One region of the Nonomuraea sp. B5E05 genome, then DNA from elsewhere that is predicted to be linked to it. Evidence: riboswitches for the same ligand, from Rfam matches in the RefSeq annotation. Region 1 holds a riboswitch; the other holds the start of a gene.

Region 1 (7,164 bases):
GCGGCGTCCGGGTCGCCGACCTCGTACGCGAGCTCGGCGTCTCCGACATGACCATCCGCCGCGACCTCGAGGTGCTGGCCGAACGCGGTCTGCTGGAGAAGGTGCACGGTGGCGCGACCGCGCTCGGCCCCGGATCGACCGAGGAGCCGGGCTTCACCGCGAAGTCCGCTCGCCAGCAGCAGGAGAAGGAGGCCATCGCGCGGCACGCGGCCAGGCTGGTACGCCCCGGCACCGCCGTGGCGCTGTCGGCTGGCACGACCACGTGGGCGCTGGCCCACCACCTCATCGGCGTCCCCGAGCTGACGGTGATCACCAATTCGATCCCCGTCGCCGAGGTCTTCCATCGCAACCCGCGCGCCGACCGCACCGTCGTGCTGACCGGCGGCGTGCGCACGCCGTCCGACGCGCTGGTCGGCCCGGTGGCCGTGGCCGCGATCCGCCGCCTGCACGTGGACACGCTCTTCCTCGGCGTGCACGGGATGAGCGTGCGGGCCGGGTTCACCACGCCCAACCTGCTGGAGTCGGAGACCGACAGGGAGCTTGTGACGGCCGCGCACCGGCTGGTCGTGCCCGCCGACCACACGAAGTGGAACACCGTGGGCATCAGCACCATCGCCGAGCTGAGCGAGGCCGACGTGGTCATCAGCGACGCGGGGCTGCCCGAGGACGCACGCACCGAACTGGCCGAGCGGGCCGGAGAACTGATAATCGCGGAGGACACGCATTGAAGCGCACCGTCACCCATCTGGCCGACGGCCGAGAGCTGATCTACTTCGACCGGCGCGACGACGCCGACCGGAGCGCGCTCGACCGGCGTCCGCTCGAGCCCCGGCCGGTGGCGTCCGAGCTGCGCTACGATCCGCTGACCGAGGAGTGGATCGCGATGGCCGGGCACCGGCAGACGCGGACGTTCCTGCCGACGGGCACGTCCGCCGAGTGCCCGTTGTGCCCGTCGTCGGACACGCGGGCGACGGAGATTCCGGCGTACGACTACGACGTGGCGGTGTTCGAGAACCGCTTTCCCTCCTTCTCCACAAATTTTGGGACTTATCACGATGTGGGCGGGCTGAGTGAGATTCGTCCGGGAGTTGGGCGGTGCGAGGTGGTGTGCTTCACTTCGGACCACTCGTCCTCCTTCTCCAAGCTCTCCGACGCCCAGGTGCGGCTGGTCATGGAGGCGTGGGCCGACCGTACGGCCGAGTTGTCCGGGATCGAGGGCGTGGAGCAGGTGTTCTGCTTCGAGAACCGGGGCGAGGAGATCGGCATCACGCTGGCGCATCCGCATGGCCAGATCTACGCCTACCCGTACGTCACACCCAGGACGAAACTCCAGCTCGGCGCCGCGGCCCGCTACCAGGGCGCGGGCAACCTGTTCGCCGACGTGCTGGCCGCCGAACGTGCCGCCGGAACACGGGTGGTGGCCGGCAACGAGCTGTGGACGGCGTTCGTGCCCGCGGCCGCGCGCTGGCCGTACGAGGTGCACGTGTATCCGCACCGGCAGGTGCCGGACCTGGCGGCGCTCACGGAGGAGGAGCGTGCGGCCTTCGCCCCGCTCTACACCTCGGTGCTGCGGGCCTTCGACGGGCTGTTCGGGGTCGTGATGCCGTACATCTCGGCCTGGCACCAGGCTCCCGTGCGGCGCGATCGCGAGCTCGCGTACCTGCATCTGGAGCTCTTCAGCATCCGGCGGGCGCCCAACAAGCTCAAGTATCTGGCGGGCTCGGAGTCCGCGATGGGCGCGTTCGTCAACGACGTGCTGCCGGAGGAGGCCGCGCGCATGCTCCGATCACAAGTAGATCAAGAATAGATTTCTACTTAAGGTCGCATGTCTCGTGATCTACCACTAATATCCCCTTATGCATCGGCCGTAACAGCCGTTGCACCGCCTAATCCTGGGCGAGTTGCCCAGGAGCCGGGGACCCATCGCACCTGGGGTGAATCCACATCAGTGGTAGGGATACGCAGCTCCCATACCCGAACCCGTCAGCTAACCCGGCCGGCAGAGGGAGAGGAACACCTACGTGGCGGCTTCGTCCCCCGCGAGTCTTGCCATCGGTCTCATCACCGCCGCCGCCGTCATCGTTTCGGCGGCCCCGGCGTCCGCGGCGTCCGCGGCCCCCAAACCCAAGGAGTCCGAGCTGCGCGCGCAGCTCAAGCAGCTCAACAAGAAGGTCGACAAGCTGATCGAGGCCTACAACCTCAAGCGCGTCGAGCTGGCCAAGGCGCAGAAGTCGGCCAAGGCGGCCAAGGCCCGGCTGGCCACCGCCGAAGAGGCGCTGACGACGGCCGAGAAACGCGTCGCCGAGATAGCCCGCCTGCGCTACCAGAACGGCAACCCCGGGGTGCCCGCGTTCATGCTGCCGGAGAACAGCGGCGGCGCGGCGGTGCTCAATCAGGTCACCGCCGAGCAGCAGGCGTTCGTGCAGGGCGTGGTCAAGGCGCGCGACGAGAAGAAGAAGGCCTCCGTGGAGGCCGTCGAGCTCGCCGACAAGATCCGCAAAGACGCGGCCGAGGTGGCCGGCCAGCGCGACGAGGCCGAGGACGTCATCGACGACATCGAGAAGAAGCTTCAGGACCTGGTGCCGTTCGGCACCAACCGCAGGTCCGACGGCGGCTGGGCGCCCGAACTGCCGTCCGGCTCCGACAACATCACCCCGCGCACGCGGCTGATGAAGGAGCAGATCGGCAAGAACTTCGCGCTGCCCTTCACCGTCGGCTGCTTCCGCTCCGGATCCAGCGGCGAGCATCCCCTGGGCCGGGCCTGTGACTTCATGATGAGCACGGGCGGCTCGATGCCCTCCGCCGCCAACGCCGCCCTGGGCGACCGCATCGCGGAGTGGGCCATCAAGAACAAGAGCAAGCTGGGCGTCAAGTACGTCATCTGGAAGCAGCGCATCAACCACGGCTCGGGCTGGAGCGCGATGTCCAACCGGGGCAGCATCACCGAGAACCACTACGACCACGTGCACATCTCGATGAACTGAGGGCATGTCCGGCGATCACCGCGGCGACGGGTTGACCAGCCCGCCGTCGTAGGCGGCGATGACGAGCTGGGCCCGGTCGCGGGCGTGCAGTTTCGCCAGGAGCCGGCCGATGTGGGTCTTGACCGTGCCGACGGTGAGGTGCAGGTGCTCGGCGATCTCGGAGTTGGACATGCCCGTGCCGACGAGGGTGAGCACCTCGCGCTCGCGCTGGGTGATGTGGCCGAGGTCGCGTGTGGCCGGGGCGGGATGGGAGCGTCGCAGGACGTCGGCGATGAGCCGGCGGGTCACGGTGGGCGCCAGCAGCGCTTCGCCGGCGGCGACGACCCGGATCGCGGCCAGCAATTCGGTCGCCGTGGCGTGCTTGAGGAGGAAACCGCTCGCGCCGGCCCGGAGCGAGGCGTAGACGTAGTCGTCCTGATCGAACGTGGTGAGCATCAGCACGCGCGTGCCGGAGCCGGCCGGGTCGGCGCAGATCCTCCTGGTCGCCTCGATGCCGTCCATGTCTGGCATGCGCACATCCATGAGGACGACGTCAGGACGATGCCGGCGGGCCAGGAGCACGGCTTCGGCGCCGGTGCCCGCCTCCCCCACCGTGACCAGCCCCGGCGTGGTGTCGATAAGGAGCTTGAAACTGTCGCGTACGAGGACCTGGTCCTCGGCGAGCAGCACCCTGATGGGCGGGGACACACTGTGCGGGGCGGCGTCGATGCTCATGCCGGGTCGCCGTTCAGGTCGTAGGGCAGCCGAGCCGTCACGCGGAAGCCTCCTTCAGGGCGCGCCTCCGCGCCGAACGTGCCTCCGTAGGCCTTCGTGCGTTCCCGCATGCCGATGAGGCCGTGTCCGCCGTGGCCCGGCCGCGTCGGCCGGCCGTGGCGGGGGCCGTCGTCCACGACCTCGATCACGGCTGCGCGCCCGTCGATGTCCACGGTGACCGAGCAGCGCGTCGGCCCCGCGTGGGTGACGACGTTGGTGAGGGCCTGTTGCACGATCCGGTAGACCGACACCGCGACCGCGGGAGGGAGCGCGGCCTCTTCGCGGACGGTCATATCGACCTCGACCCCGGCGGAGCGGGCGTGTGCGGCCAGCTCGGGCAGGCCGGCCATGGCGGGGACAAGCAGATGGGCCTGCTGGGGATCGCCGTCGGAGCGCAGGAGGTCGAGCACGCGGTGGATCTCGGTGAGCGTGCTCCGGCTGGTCTGTTCGATGACGGACAGCGCGGCACGGACCTCCTGCGGGCGGGCGTCGGCGACGTGGTTGGCGACGGTGGCCTTGACCGCGATCAGGCTCATGCTGTGGCCGATGATGTCGTGCAACTCCCTGGCTATGCGCCTGCGCTCGTCGCCCACCGCGGCCTCGGCCAGGTGGCGGACGAGGCGGGCGGTCGTGTCCCGCTTCCAGCGCACGGCCGCGCCGAGCACCCATGCGCCCGCCAGCAACACACCGATCACGCCGATCTCGACCGGCCAGTGGGGAGGCAGCTCGCTGGGCGCGTCCGCGGGCGAAAGGCCTGGGAGCACCTTGGCATAGAAGATCAGAATGGTGATCACCGCAGCGGACAGGCAGGCCGCCAAGCCCGCCAGCGACCAGGCTAGGGAGGCGGTGGAGGCCACGAGGTACAGCACGAGCACCGTCGGCAGGAACGACACCGAGATGGCGCCCGCCGCGGCGACGCCGGCCACGGTCGCCAGCGCACCCGCGGCGCACGCGACAGCGAGCATGGCCCGCGGCCGGCGCCGCCGGAGCGCGACGGGAAAGCTCACGACCGCCACGACCGGCCAGGCCGACCAGACGGGCCATGACGGCGGCGGCCCCGGCGGATCGACGAGGGTGTAGCCGACGAGCAGCGCCACGGCGACCGCCGCCACCGCATCGGCCACACCACTCCGGCCGAGCCGCCGAGCCCAGTTCATGACGAGAAGTTATCGCCTCACCCATCGCCCGGCATCTGACCACGGTAGGACAACCGCGTCTGTCTGGGGTCGTACGTGCCTCGTGCGTGCCGCGCCAGGATGCGACCTGAGCCCGACGCGCTCCCGCAGTCCCGCCCATCACCATGCTGCTGAGCCCGGCACACCGAGCCGCGCCGACATCGACACGACGGGCAGGAACGCATGAATGTTGAGCTTCGCCGGCGAATCACCCGATGGCGACAGGCCGACGCGGACCGGCGTGCCGCCAACGCCACGGCCAACCTGAGCCGGCAACCGCCGTTCCCCGGACGATGGGTGAGCGCCGTCGCGCTGATCGGCGGCCCCGCCCTGCTCATGACCGGGATCCTCCTACGTTCCCCGTTCCACTTCTTCTTCCCTGATCAGCTTGCCGCCTACACCAGGCACCCCGCCCTCGTCACCGCCGCCTATGCCTGCTTCGCCTGCGGGATCATCCTGCTGTGTCCTGCGATCATGACGCTGGCGCAGAGGATCGCCGCCACCAGACCGCTGTGGGGGCTGTGGGGCGGATGCCTCGTGATCGCCGGCCTGTTCACCCGAACCTTCCAGTACGGCACCGACCACCTGGCCTTTCACCTGACCGACAGCCTGGGCCTGTCATCAGTGATCAGCGGCATCGACGACTACTACCTGGCATGGCGGGACACGCGCTGGCATCCGTTCAGGACGTTGTCGGGGCCGGCCTTCCTGGGCTGGATCGTGCTGGCCATCGGCGCCTACCGCTCCGGCGCGCTGGGGCTGGGCCGTTCCGTCGCGCTCGGCCTCATGTCGGCGCTCGCGCTCGGGACGCTCAAAGGCACTCAGATCCCGCAGTCCGTCATCGCCGCGGGCGGGCTCTGCGTCGCGTTGCTCCCTCTGGGAATCTCCCTGCTGCGCAGCGCTCCCCCGCCGAGCAGACGCGCCCTGATCTGGCTCGTCATCCTTCTCGGATGGCTCGCCTTGGGCGCGGCCTTCGGCCCTGCCTTGGCACCGTTCACGCGGGGCTGAGCCGGCCCGGCCGTCAGCCCGTCAGCCGCAGCGGGTTGACCAGGTCTGCGTAGATGAGCAGGCCCGCCATGATCATCATGACGATGGCGATGGCGTAGGTCAGCGGCAGCACCTTCGCGATGTCCACGTAGCCGGGCTCGGGCCTGCGCAGGATCTTGGCGTAGGCCCGCTTGATGCCCTCCCACAGGCCACCGGCGATGTGCCCGCCGTCGAGCGGCAGCAGCGGGATGAGATTGAACATGCCGATCGCCAGGTTGAACCCGGCCAGCAGGTTGACGAAGATGGCGATCTTCTTCTCGTTGGACAGGTCGGAGGCGAGGATCTCGCCGCCCATGCGGCCCGCGCCGACGACGCCGACCGGCCCCTCGGGGTCGCGCTCCTCGCCGGAGAAGGCGGCGTGCCAGACGCCGACCATCTTCTCCGGCAGGTTGAGCAGCGAGCTCGCGACCCTGCCCGTCAGCTCTCCCATGTAGCCGACGACCTGGCCCATGCTCTGCTGCTGCATGACCTCGGTGGGCAGCACGCCGAGGAAGCCGACGTTCTTGTCGATCTTCTCGGGGTCTTCGAGGTTGGGCCGGTCCTGGGCGATGAGCGTGACGGTGAGCGTTATCGGCTTGCCGTCGCGGACGATGCCGAGTTGCGCGGCTCCCGGCCCGTGGGAACGGATCAGGTCGGTGGCGGCGGCCCAGTCGCCGATCTTCTTACCGTCGAGGGAGACCAGGCGGTCACCGGCCTTCAGGCCGGCCTGGGCGGCGGGGGTCGGCTTGTCGGTGGGCTTGCACGTGGTGCGCTGCTCCGAGACGGGGATCACGCACGTGTTGGTCTCGGGCGAGACGATCGGGGCCCACGTCGGCAGGCCGATGCCGACCAGCAGGATGCTGAAGAAGACGAAGGCCAGCACGAAGTTCATCGCCGGGCCGCCGGACATGATGATGACCTTCTGCCACCACTTCTTGCGGTAGAAGACGCGGTCTTCGTCGCCCGGCCGCACCTCTTCCAGGGCGGCGTCGCGGGCGGACTCGATGAGCCCCTGGAACGGACCCGTCGCGGTGCTCCTGGCCTTGGAGGGGTCGTCGCCCGGGCGCGGCGGCAGCATGCCGATCATGCGGATGTAGCCGCCGAGCGGGATCCACTTGATGCCGTATTCGGTCTCGCCCTTCCGCCGCGACCAGGCCGTCGAGCCGAAACCCACCATGTACTGGGTCACCCGCACGCCGAAGATCTTGGCGGGCAGCAGGTGACCG
Region 2 (7,164 bases), on a different contig from region 1:
ACGCGGGGCACCACCAGCGGCGGCTGCTCAGGCTGACCGGGCTCGACGTGGAGGAGAACCAGGCGCGGCGACTGCTCAACGACCTCGACGGATTCCGGGTCGCCAGGGGCCTGCGGCACGAGGACGAGGCCATCGTGGCGCACCGGTGGCTGGCGGAGGTGTTCCAGCCCACGGTCGAGGCGATCCCCGCCGGGCTGCGCGGGAAGCTGGAGCCCGCGCAGCTCTTCCACGAGATCCTCGACCATCGCTGGTTCCTGTCGGAGGGCGCGAACGCCGACGTGGGGCTGGCCACGGCCGTGAAGTCGTACGTGGACAACGTGCTCGTGCACAAGCCCGACGAGAAGGCGCTGCTCCCCGACGAGGACGCCCAGACCCCCGGCGAGGACTGGAGTACGGGCTGACCGACCTCGGCCGCTCCCTGCACGACCCGATCGCGGCGGTGGCCACGTGGGCCGAGACCCACGTGGCCGAGATCCTCCGGCACCGGGAGCGGTCCGCGCAACTCGGGAGCGGCCGCGCAGCCCGGGAGCGGCCGCGCAGCCCGGGAGCGGCCGCGTAGTCAGGCGGCGGTCAGCTTGGCGATCTCGCGGGCGATCTCCGGCCAGAGCGGCTCGGGCAGGTCATGGCCCATGCCCGGATAAGTCACCAGCCGGGCGCCGGGAATGGCCGCCGCCGTGGCCCGGCCGCCCTCGACCGGGACGAGCGGGTCGTCCTCCCCGTGCAGCACCAGCGCCGGCATGGTGAGGCTCGCCAGCAGGTCCGTACGGTCGCCCGAAGCCATGATCGCGGCCAGCTGCCGGCCCGTGCCCGCCGGGTCGAAGCAGCGGTCGAACGCGCGCCCGGCTCTCTGGACGACCCGCTCCCGGTCCATCGCGTAGCCGGGTGAGCCGATCACCGCGTACGTCTCCAGCGCCTGCGCCATGACGGCCGCGCGGTCGGCGGCGGGGCGGGCGGTCAGGGCCGCGAACGCGGCCTCCGTCGGCGGAGCGACCGTGGGGCCGGGCGTCGACATGATCGAGGTCAGGGTCAGCACCCGTGCCGGATGCCGGATGGCCAGGGACTGGGCGATCATCCCGCCCATGGAGGCGCCGACCACGTGGGCGGCCGGCCAGCCGATGGCGTCCATGAAGCCCGCGGTGTCGTCGGCCAGGTCGTCCAGCAGGTACGCCGAAGGCGCCCCCGTCGTGGGAGCGCCCAGGTCGTGGAGGTGGGTCGACAGGCCCGCGTCGCGGTTGTCGAACCGGACGACGTGGTGCCCCTGTTCCACCAGGAGCTCGCAGAACCCGTCGTCCCAGTGGGTGAGCTGCGCGCCGAGCCCCATGATGAGGAGCAGGGGCCGCCCGTCGGGGGAGCCGATGCTTTCGTAGGCGATGTCGATGCCGTTCGCGGCTACGCGGAGGGTCACGGTGACCAGAATGACATTCTGGCGCCGCGTTCGTAAAGTCAGCCTCGCCGGGCGTAGGCGCCGGTCGAGAAGGGCACCGGCCGCCCCTTCTTGCCCAGGCCGTCACCCCACTTGGTGATGACGTAGTCGATCTTGATGTGCCCCTTGCCGCCGTTGCCGTTGACCATCAGCGAGCGGGGGTTGAAGGTGCCGCCGGTCAGGTCGGCGAACGTCTTGGCGTCGAGATCCAGCATGATGCCGCGACTGGAGGGCTCCCCCGGCCCTCTGTCCCCGACGAAGAAGGGCATCTTCTTGCCCTTGTAGATCACGTACCCCTCGGTCAGCAGCGGCCAGCTCGGGCTGGCGGCCATGCCCTTCTGCATCGGCTTGCCACTGGCGGGCAGGCCGGTGTCGCCGGCCCTGCCCGAGCCGTCGTCCCAGAAGTACGACGCCGTGGTGGAGCCCTTGTACAGGGCCTTCTTCTCGGACCCTGGATCGGCGTGTGCCGCGGTGCAGGCGACGCTCATCGAGCCGACGGCGGAGGCGGTGAGCAGGGCAAGGGAACGCAGGCCAAAACGGGGAGACATGAAAATGTGAAGTCCTTCGCGAGGGGACGAGGGGGAGGCACGCCGGCAAGAGGGCGCGGCGCTGCGGCACGCTCGAGCGACTACATCGGGCGAGGGAAAGAAAAGGGGGAAGGGGGGCCGCTCAGGCGGCGGCCGGCGCTACGCGATTCGGGGGTACGGCGCGGTAATACATGCGTTATGTCCTCTCCATCACACCTGCCGGGTTAGCTGACGGGTTCGGGCGTGGAGATGCCCTACCGGCACGAGCCGGATTCACCCCAGTGAGGTGGGTCCCCGGTTCCCGATCGAGTCGGGATTCGGCGCCAGCCGGAGGCCCTCTCTTGGGTAAGGGCCAGGTCACCGGCTGGTAATGGCGGCAACTCTAGCAGCGAATCGGACATACGCAAACGATTCGCCATGAACCGGGCAAAGATCTACCTAGCCCGGGAATACGAAAGGGGGTACGGCATGCCGTACCCCCTCAGTCCTTCCGGCTCAGCCGCCGCTCTTGCGCCTGAACGATCTCTTACTCGCAGCCGGGCCGTGCGCCCCGTGAATCTTCGATGGGTCGACGCCCCTGCCACCAGCGCCGGAGCCCGCGTGCTGGTTGCGCTTGCGCTCCAGCGCTTCGCGGAACTTGCGCTTCATCTCGTCCTCGGGAGTTTCGCTGACTTCCGGCTCCGGTGATTCCGCCATGAGGACCTCCACGGTGTTGGGGACAACCACAGCTTCGCACGGCGTCGCTTTCGATGCGAAACCGACCTCGCCCTGTCACCCGTCGCGGGTGAACGCCAGCAGCCGGAACACCGGGTCCGGCCCGTCCCGCCCCTGCCCGTGACCCACGAACGTGGTCTCGCCGGCCTGGCGCAGACCGTGCCGGACCGCCTCCGCCACGACCAGTTCCCGGTCGTCGGCGGGACGGCGCCGGCCTCCGGACCCGTGGGCGGCGCGCTTGTCGACCGTCGTGACGTACACCCCGCCCGGCCGCACCACGCGCGCGGCCTCGGCGATCACCGGACGGGCGTCGCCGAGCAGGTGCAGCAGCCAGATCGTGGTGACCGCGTCGACCGACCCGTCGCGTACGGGTAACGCGCGGCCGTCACCCAGGACCACGTGCACGCGCCCCGCGGCGACCCGCGCCATGCCGGCGGAGGCGTCCACGCCGAGCACCCGCAGGCCACGCCCGGCCAGTTCCCTGCTCACCAGCCCGGTGCCGCACGCGACGTCGAGCAGCGTGCCCCCGGGCAGCAGAGCGCGCACCGCCTCGGCGGCGGCTTCGGCCCGCGGCAGACCGCCACGGGTCTCGTCGTAATGTGCGGCTTCAAGATCGTAGTCGAGCACGACCGAATCGTACGCCGCCGGGTAAAGGGAGACCGTTCGGTTCCTGGTGTTGTGTTGGAGTGCCCCAGGAAATACACCCCGCATGTTGGTCGACGCCCCAGGCGCCATTATGGACGTGCCGTGATGAACGTGTTCGGTCATGACCTGGCGATGGATCTGGGTGCCGCGAGCACCCGGATCTACGTCAAGGGCAAGGGCATCGTGCTCGACGAACCCTCCGCCGTCATGCTGGACAGCCGCACGGGCCGGGTCGTCGGATACGGCGCCGAGGCCGCCCAGGGCGAGCGGGGAGAGACACGCTGGCCGGTCAGCGGCGGCCTCCCGGTCGACGACGAACTCGCCCGGCACCTGATCCGATACTTCCTGCGCAAGGTGCACGGGCATCCGTTCTCCAGGCCGCGCGTCGTGCTGGCGCTGCCGAACAACTCCACCCCGATCGAGCGCGCGGCGCTGCGCGACATCGCGTTCGAGGCGGAGGCCAGGGGGATCCTGCTGATCCCGCACGCGCTGGCGGCGGCGCTGGGCGTCGGCCTGCCGGTCAAGGACTGCGCCGGGCGCATGGTGATCGACATCGGGCGCGACACCACCCGGATCGCCGTGCTCTCCCACGGCTCCGTGATCGCGGCCGCCACGGTCCCCGGCGGAGGCGACGGCATGAACCGGGCCATCATCCGCCAGGTCGAACGCGACCACGGCCTGCAACTCGACGAGGAGGAGGCCGAGTCGGCCAAGCGGCGCGCCGGCACCGCGTGGAAGCCGCTGTACCGGCAGGTCACGGTGCGCGGACGCGAGAGCGACACCGGCCGCGAGCGCTCGGTGCCGCTGCCCGTGCAGCGGATCTACGAGGCGACCAGGCAGCCGATCGAGTCCATCGTGCGGGCCGCGATCGAGACCGTCGAACAGTGCCCGCCCGAGATCTCCGTGGATCTCGCCGACCGCGGCGCGGTGGTGGTGGGCGGCGGCGCGCTGCTGCGCGGGCTCGGCCGGCGGTTGCGGGCGGCGCTGGGCATTCCGGTGAGCAGGGCGGAACGGCCGCTGGAGTCCGTGGCGCTCGGGCTCGGCCGCTGCGCGGAGGACCTGGGGCTGATCTCCAAGCTCCGCGGCCGGTGACGCCGGCGCGAGAGAGGACGGCGCGACGACGGCAGGACAACGATGGCTCGACGACGGATCGACGACGGATCGACGACGGATCGGCAGCGGCCCGGCAGCGGCCCGGCAGCGGCCCGGCAGCGGCCCGGCAGCGGCCCGGCAGCGGCCCGGCAGCGGCCCGGCAGCGGCCCGGCGGCGGCCCGGCGGCGGCCCGGCGGCGGCCCGGCGGCGGCTCGGCGGCGGTGAGGGGAGACAGTCCATGACCGTGCACGGCATCGACCACGTCGGGGTGACGGTGCCCGACCTCGACGAGGCGACGAAGTTCTTCGCCCGCGCGTTCGGGGCCGAGGTGCTCTACGACACCCTGCCCAAGGAGCGGGGACCGAAGGGAGGGTGGGCGGTCGAGCGGCGCCTCGGGGTGCCCCAGGGGACGGTCGAGGTGGCGATCCGCATGCTGCGGCTGCCCAACGGGCCCGGGATCGAGCTGTTCGAGTTCGGCGGGCCGCGGCAGGCCGACCCGGTCCTCATGTGCGATCTGGGGTGGCAGCACGTCGCCCTGTACGTGGACGACGTGGACGCGGCGGTCCAGCGGGTGATCGAGGCCGGGGGGTCGCCGATGGGCGAGCCGGTGCCGCTGCCGGGACCGGAGTCGGGCGGGCGCAACCGGTTCGTCCACTGCCGCACCCCCTGGGGCAGCGTGGTGGAGCTGGTCACCTACCCGGACGCGCAGCCGTACGAGCAGGACACCGGGCTGCGCCGCTGGCGCCCCTGACGCGCGCCGGCCCCGCCACCCGCGCCGTGCCCGGCCCTCCGGTGAACGCCGCTCCAGCCGTGCCGGCCGCTCACAGGGATGGGCAGGTCACGGGGTGGACAGGGCCTCCGTCGGTGAGAGGCGGGAGGCGCGGATGGCCGGGTAGAGGCCGGCCACGGCGCCGATGAGCAGGGTGGCCACCAGGCCGCCCACCGTGGCCCAGGCCGGCACCACGGACGGCCAGCCGCTGTAGAGCGCGTACCCCATGGTGACGCCCATGCCGAGCAGGATCCCGCCGCTCCCGCCCATCGCGGACAGCAGCAGCGACTCGGCGAGGAACTGCGTGCGGATCTGGCCGCGCGTGGCGCCCAGGGACCGCCGCAGGCCGATCTCCGCACGGCGTTCGAGGACCGAGATGACCATGGTGTTGGCCACGCCGACGCCCCCGACGAGCAGGGCCACCGCGCCGACGCCCAGCAGGAGGTTGGCGAACGCCTGGCTGGTCGCCTGCTTGGCGGCCAGCGCGTCGGACGGGCGCGAGACGTCCATCTCGTTCGGCGCCTCGGGGTTGGCCGTGCCGGCCAGCACCTGCCGTACCGACTCCAGCTTGGCCTCCTCCGACCGGGTGTAGAGCGTGGTCGGGTGGCCGTCGAAGTCCAGCCTCGACTCCGCCACCGGCCAGCCGATCAGGACACCGCTGTCCAGGTCGGTGGCGAGCGCCACCGGGTTCAGGATGCCGACGACCGTGAACCGCACGCCGCCGACGACGATCTGGGTGTCCGCTCCCGCGGCGCCGATGCCGAGCCGCTGGGCGGTGACGGAGCCGAGCACGGCGGCGGGGTAACGTTCGGTGGCCGCGTTCAGCCACGTGCCGCTGCTCAGGGTCGCGCCCACCGTGGCGGGCAGGTCGAGGCTCGCGGCGTACGCGCTGATGCCGCCCGTCTGTGCCTCGGGGATCTGCTCCGACCGGTACACCTTGGCCTCGGAGACCTTCCCGACCGACGACGCCCGCTCGACGGGGCCGATGCGTTCGATCATCACCTCCGCGTCCTTCGGCATCTGCGCCGCCTCGCCCATGAGCGTGGTGCCCGACGACACGGTGAGCAGGTTGGTTCCGAGCGCCGACAGCGTACGGTCGAGCTCGGCGCCCGACGATGACGAGAGCCCGACGACGCCGACCATGGCGGCGATGCCGATCGCGATGCCCAGCGCCGACAGGAACGCCCGCAGCGGTCGCGTGCGCAGACCGACCGCGCCGACCCGCAGGACGTCGCCCGGCCGCATCCTGGCCGGCGACGGTTTGAGCCGCGCCACCTCGATGCCCGCCATCACGCCACCCCTGATCCGGCGTGCCGGGGCCAGGGCTCGCCGTGCGGGGCGGCGGCGGAGTCGGAGACGATCCGGCCGTCGCGCATCCGCACCTGCCTGGGCAGGCCGGCCGCGATCTCCCGGTCGTGCGTGATGATCAAAATGGTCGTGCCGCTCGCGTTCAGCTCGTGCAGCAGTTCCATCACCCCCGTCCCCGACACCGAGTCCAGCGCCCCGGTGGGTTCGTCGGCCAGCACCAGCGGCGGGTCGCCCGCCACGGCCCTGGCGATGGCCACGCGCTGCCGTTCACCGCCGGACAACTCGTGCGGCTCGTGGTCCATCCGGTGTCCCAGCCCCACCCGCTCCAGCGCGGCCGCCCCGCGGCGGCGCCGCTCCTGCCTGCTCAGGCCCGTGTAGACGAGCCCGTCGGCCACGTTGTCCAGCGCGGGGATCTTCGCGGCGAGGTGGAACGACTGGAAGACGAAGCCGATCGTGGTGGCTCGCAACGCCGACAGCTGCCCGTCCGACAACGTCGAGACGTCGTAACCGTCGATGTGGACGGTCCCCGAGGTGGGCCGGTCGAGGGTGCCGACGACGTTGAGCATGGTCGACTTCCCCGAGCCCGACGGCCCGACGATGGCGGCCAGCTCGCCGTGCCGGATCCGCAGCGACACCGACCGCAGCGCCGCCACGCCGCCGGGATAGGTCCTGGACACGTCCGTCAG

Evidence for each region. Region 1 has a riboswitch for cyclic di-AMP ahead of ABGB01_RS41230 (hypothetical protein). Riboswitches for the same ligand answer to the same signal wherever they lie in the genome.
Region 2: it holds a riboswitch for cyclic di-AMP, as region 1 does, so the genes downstream of both, ABGB01_RS24235 (hypothetical protein) here and ABGB01_RS41230 (hypothetical protein) in region 1, are expected to answer to the same signal.

What each region holds. Positions count from the first base shown of each region.
Region 1 covers NZ_JBDPMJ010000038.1:37,405-44,568, reverse strand. The annotation lists gene ABGB01_RS41240 (DeoR/GlpR family DNA-binding transcription regulator) at 1-728, shown strand, start outside; gene galT (galactose-1-phosphate uridylyltransferase) at 725-1,807, shown strand; cyclic di-AMP (ydaO/yuaA leader) riboswitch at 1,874-2,016, shown strand; gene ABGB01_RS41230 (hypothetical protein) at 2,022-2,984, shown strand; gene ABGB01_RS41225 (response regulator transcription factor) at 3,000-3,698, opposite strand; gene ABGB01_RS41220 (sensor histidine kinase) at 3,695-4,894, opposite strand; gene ABGB01_RS41215 (hypothetical protein) at 5,096-5,920, shown strand; gene ABGB01_RS41210 (site-2 protease family protein) at 5,934-7,164, opposite strand, start outside.
Region 2 covers NZ_JBDPMJ010000013.1:67,218-74,381, forward strand. The annotation lists gene ABGB01_RS24225 (DUF4032 domain-containing protein) at 1-401, shown strand, start outside; gene ABGB01_RS24230 (alpha/beta hydrolase) at 560-1,405, opposite strand; gene ABGB01_RS24235 (hypothetical protein) at 1,444-1,971, opposite strand; cyclic di-AMP (ydaO/yuaA leader) riboswitch at 2,149-2,283, opposite strand; gene ABGB01_RS24240 (DUF5302 domain-containing protein) at 2,446-2,646, opposite strand; gene ABGB01_RS24245 (class I SAM-dependent methyltransferase) at 2,722-3,291, opposite strand; gene ABGB01_RS24250 (rod shape-determining protein) at 3,415-4,401, shown strand; gene ABGB01_RS24255 (hypothetical protein) at 4,444-4,626, shown strand; gene ABGB01_RS24260 (VOC family protein) at 4,640-5,152, shown strand; gene ABGB01_RS24265 (ABC transporter permease) at 5,240-6,460, opposite strand; gene ABGB01_RS24270 (ABC transporter ATP-binding protein) at 6,460-7,164, opposite strand, start outside.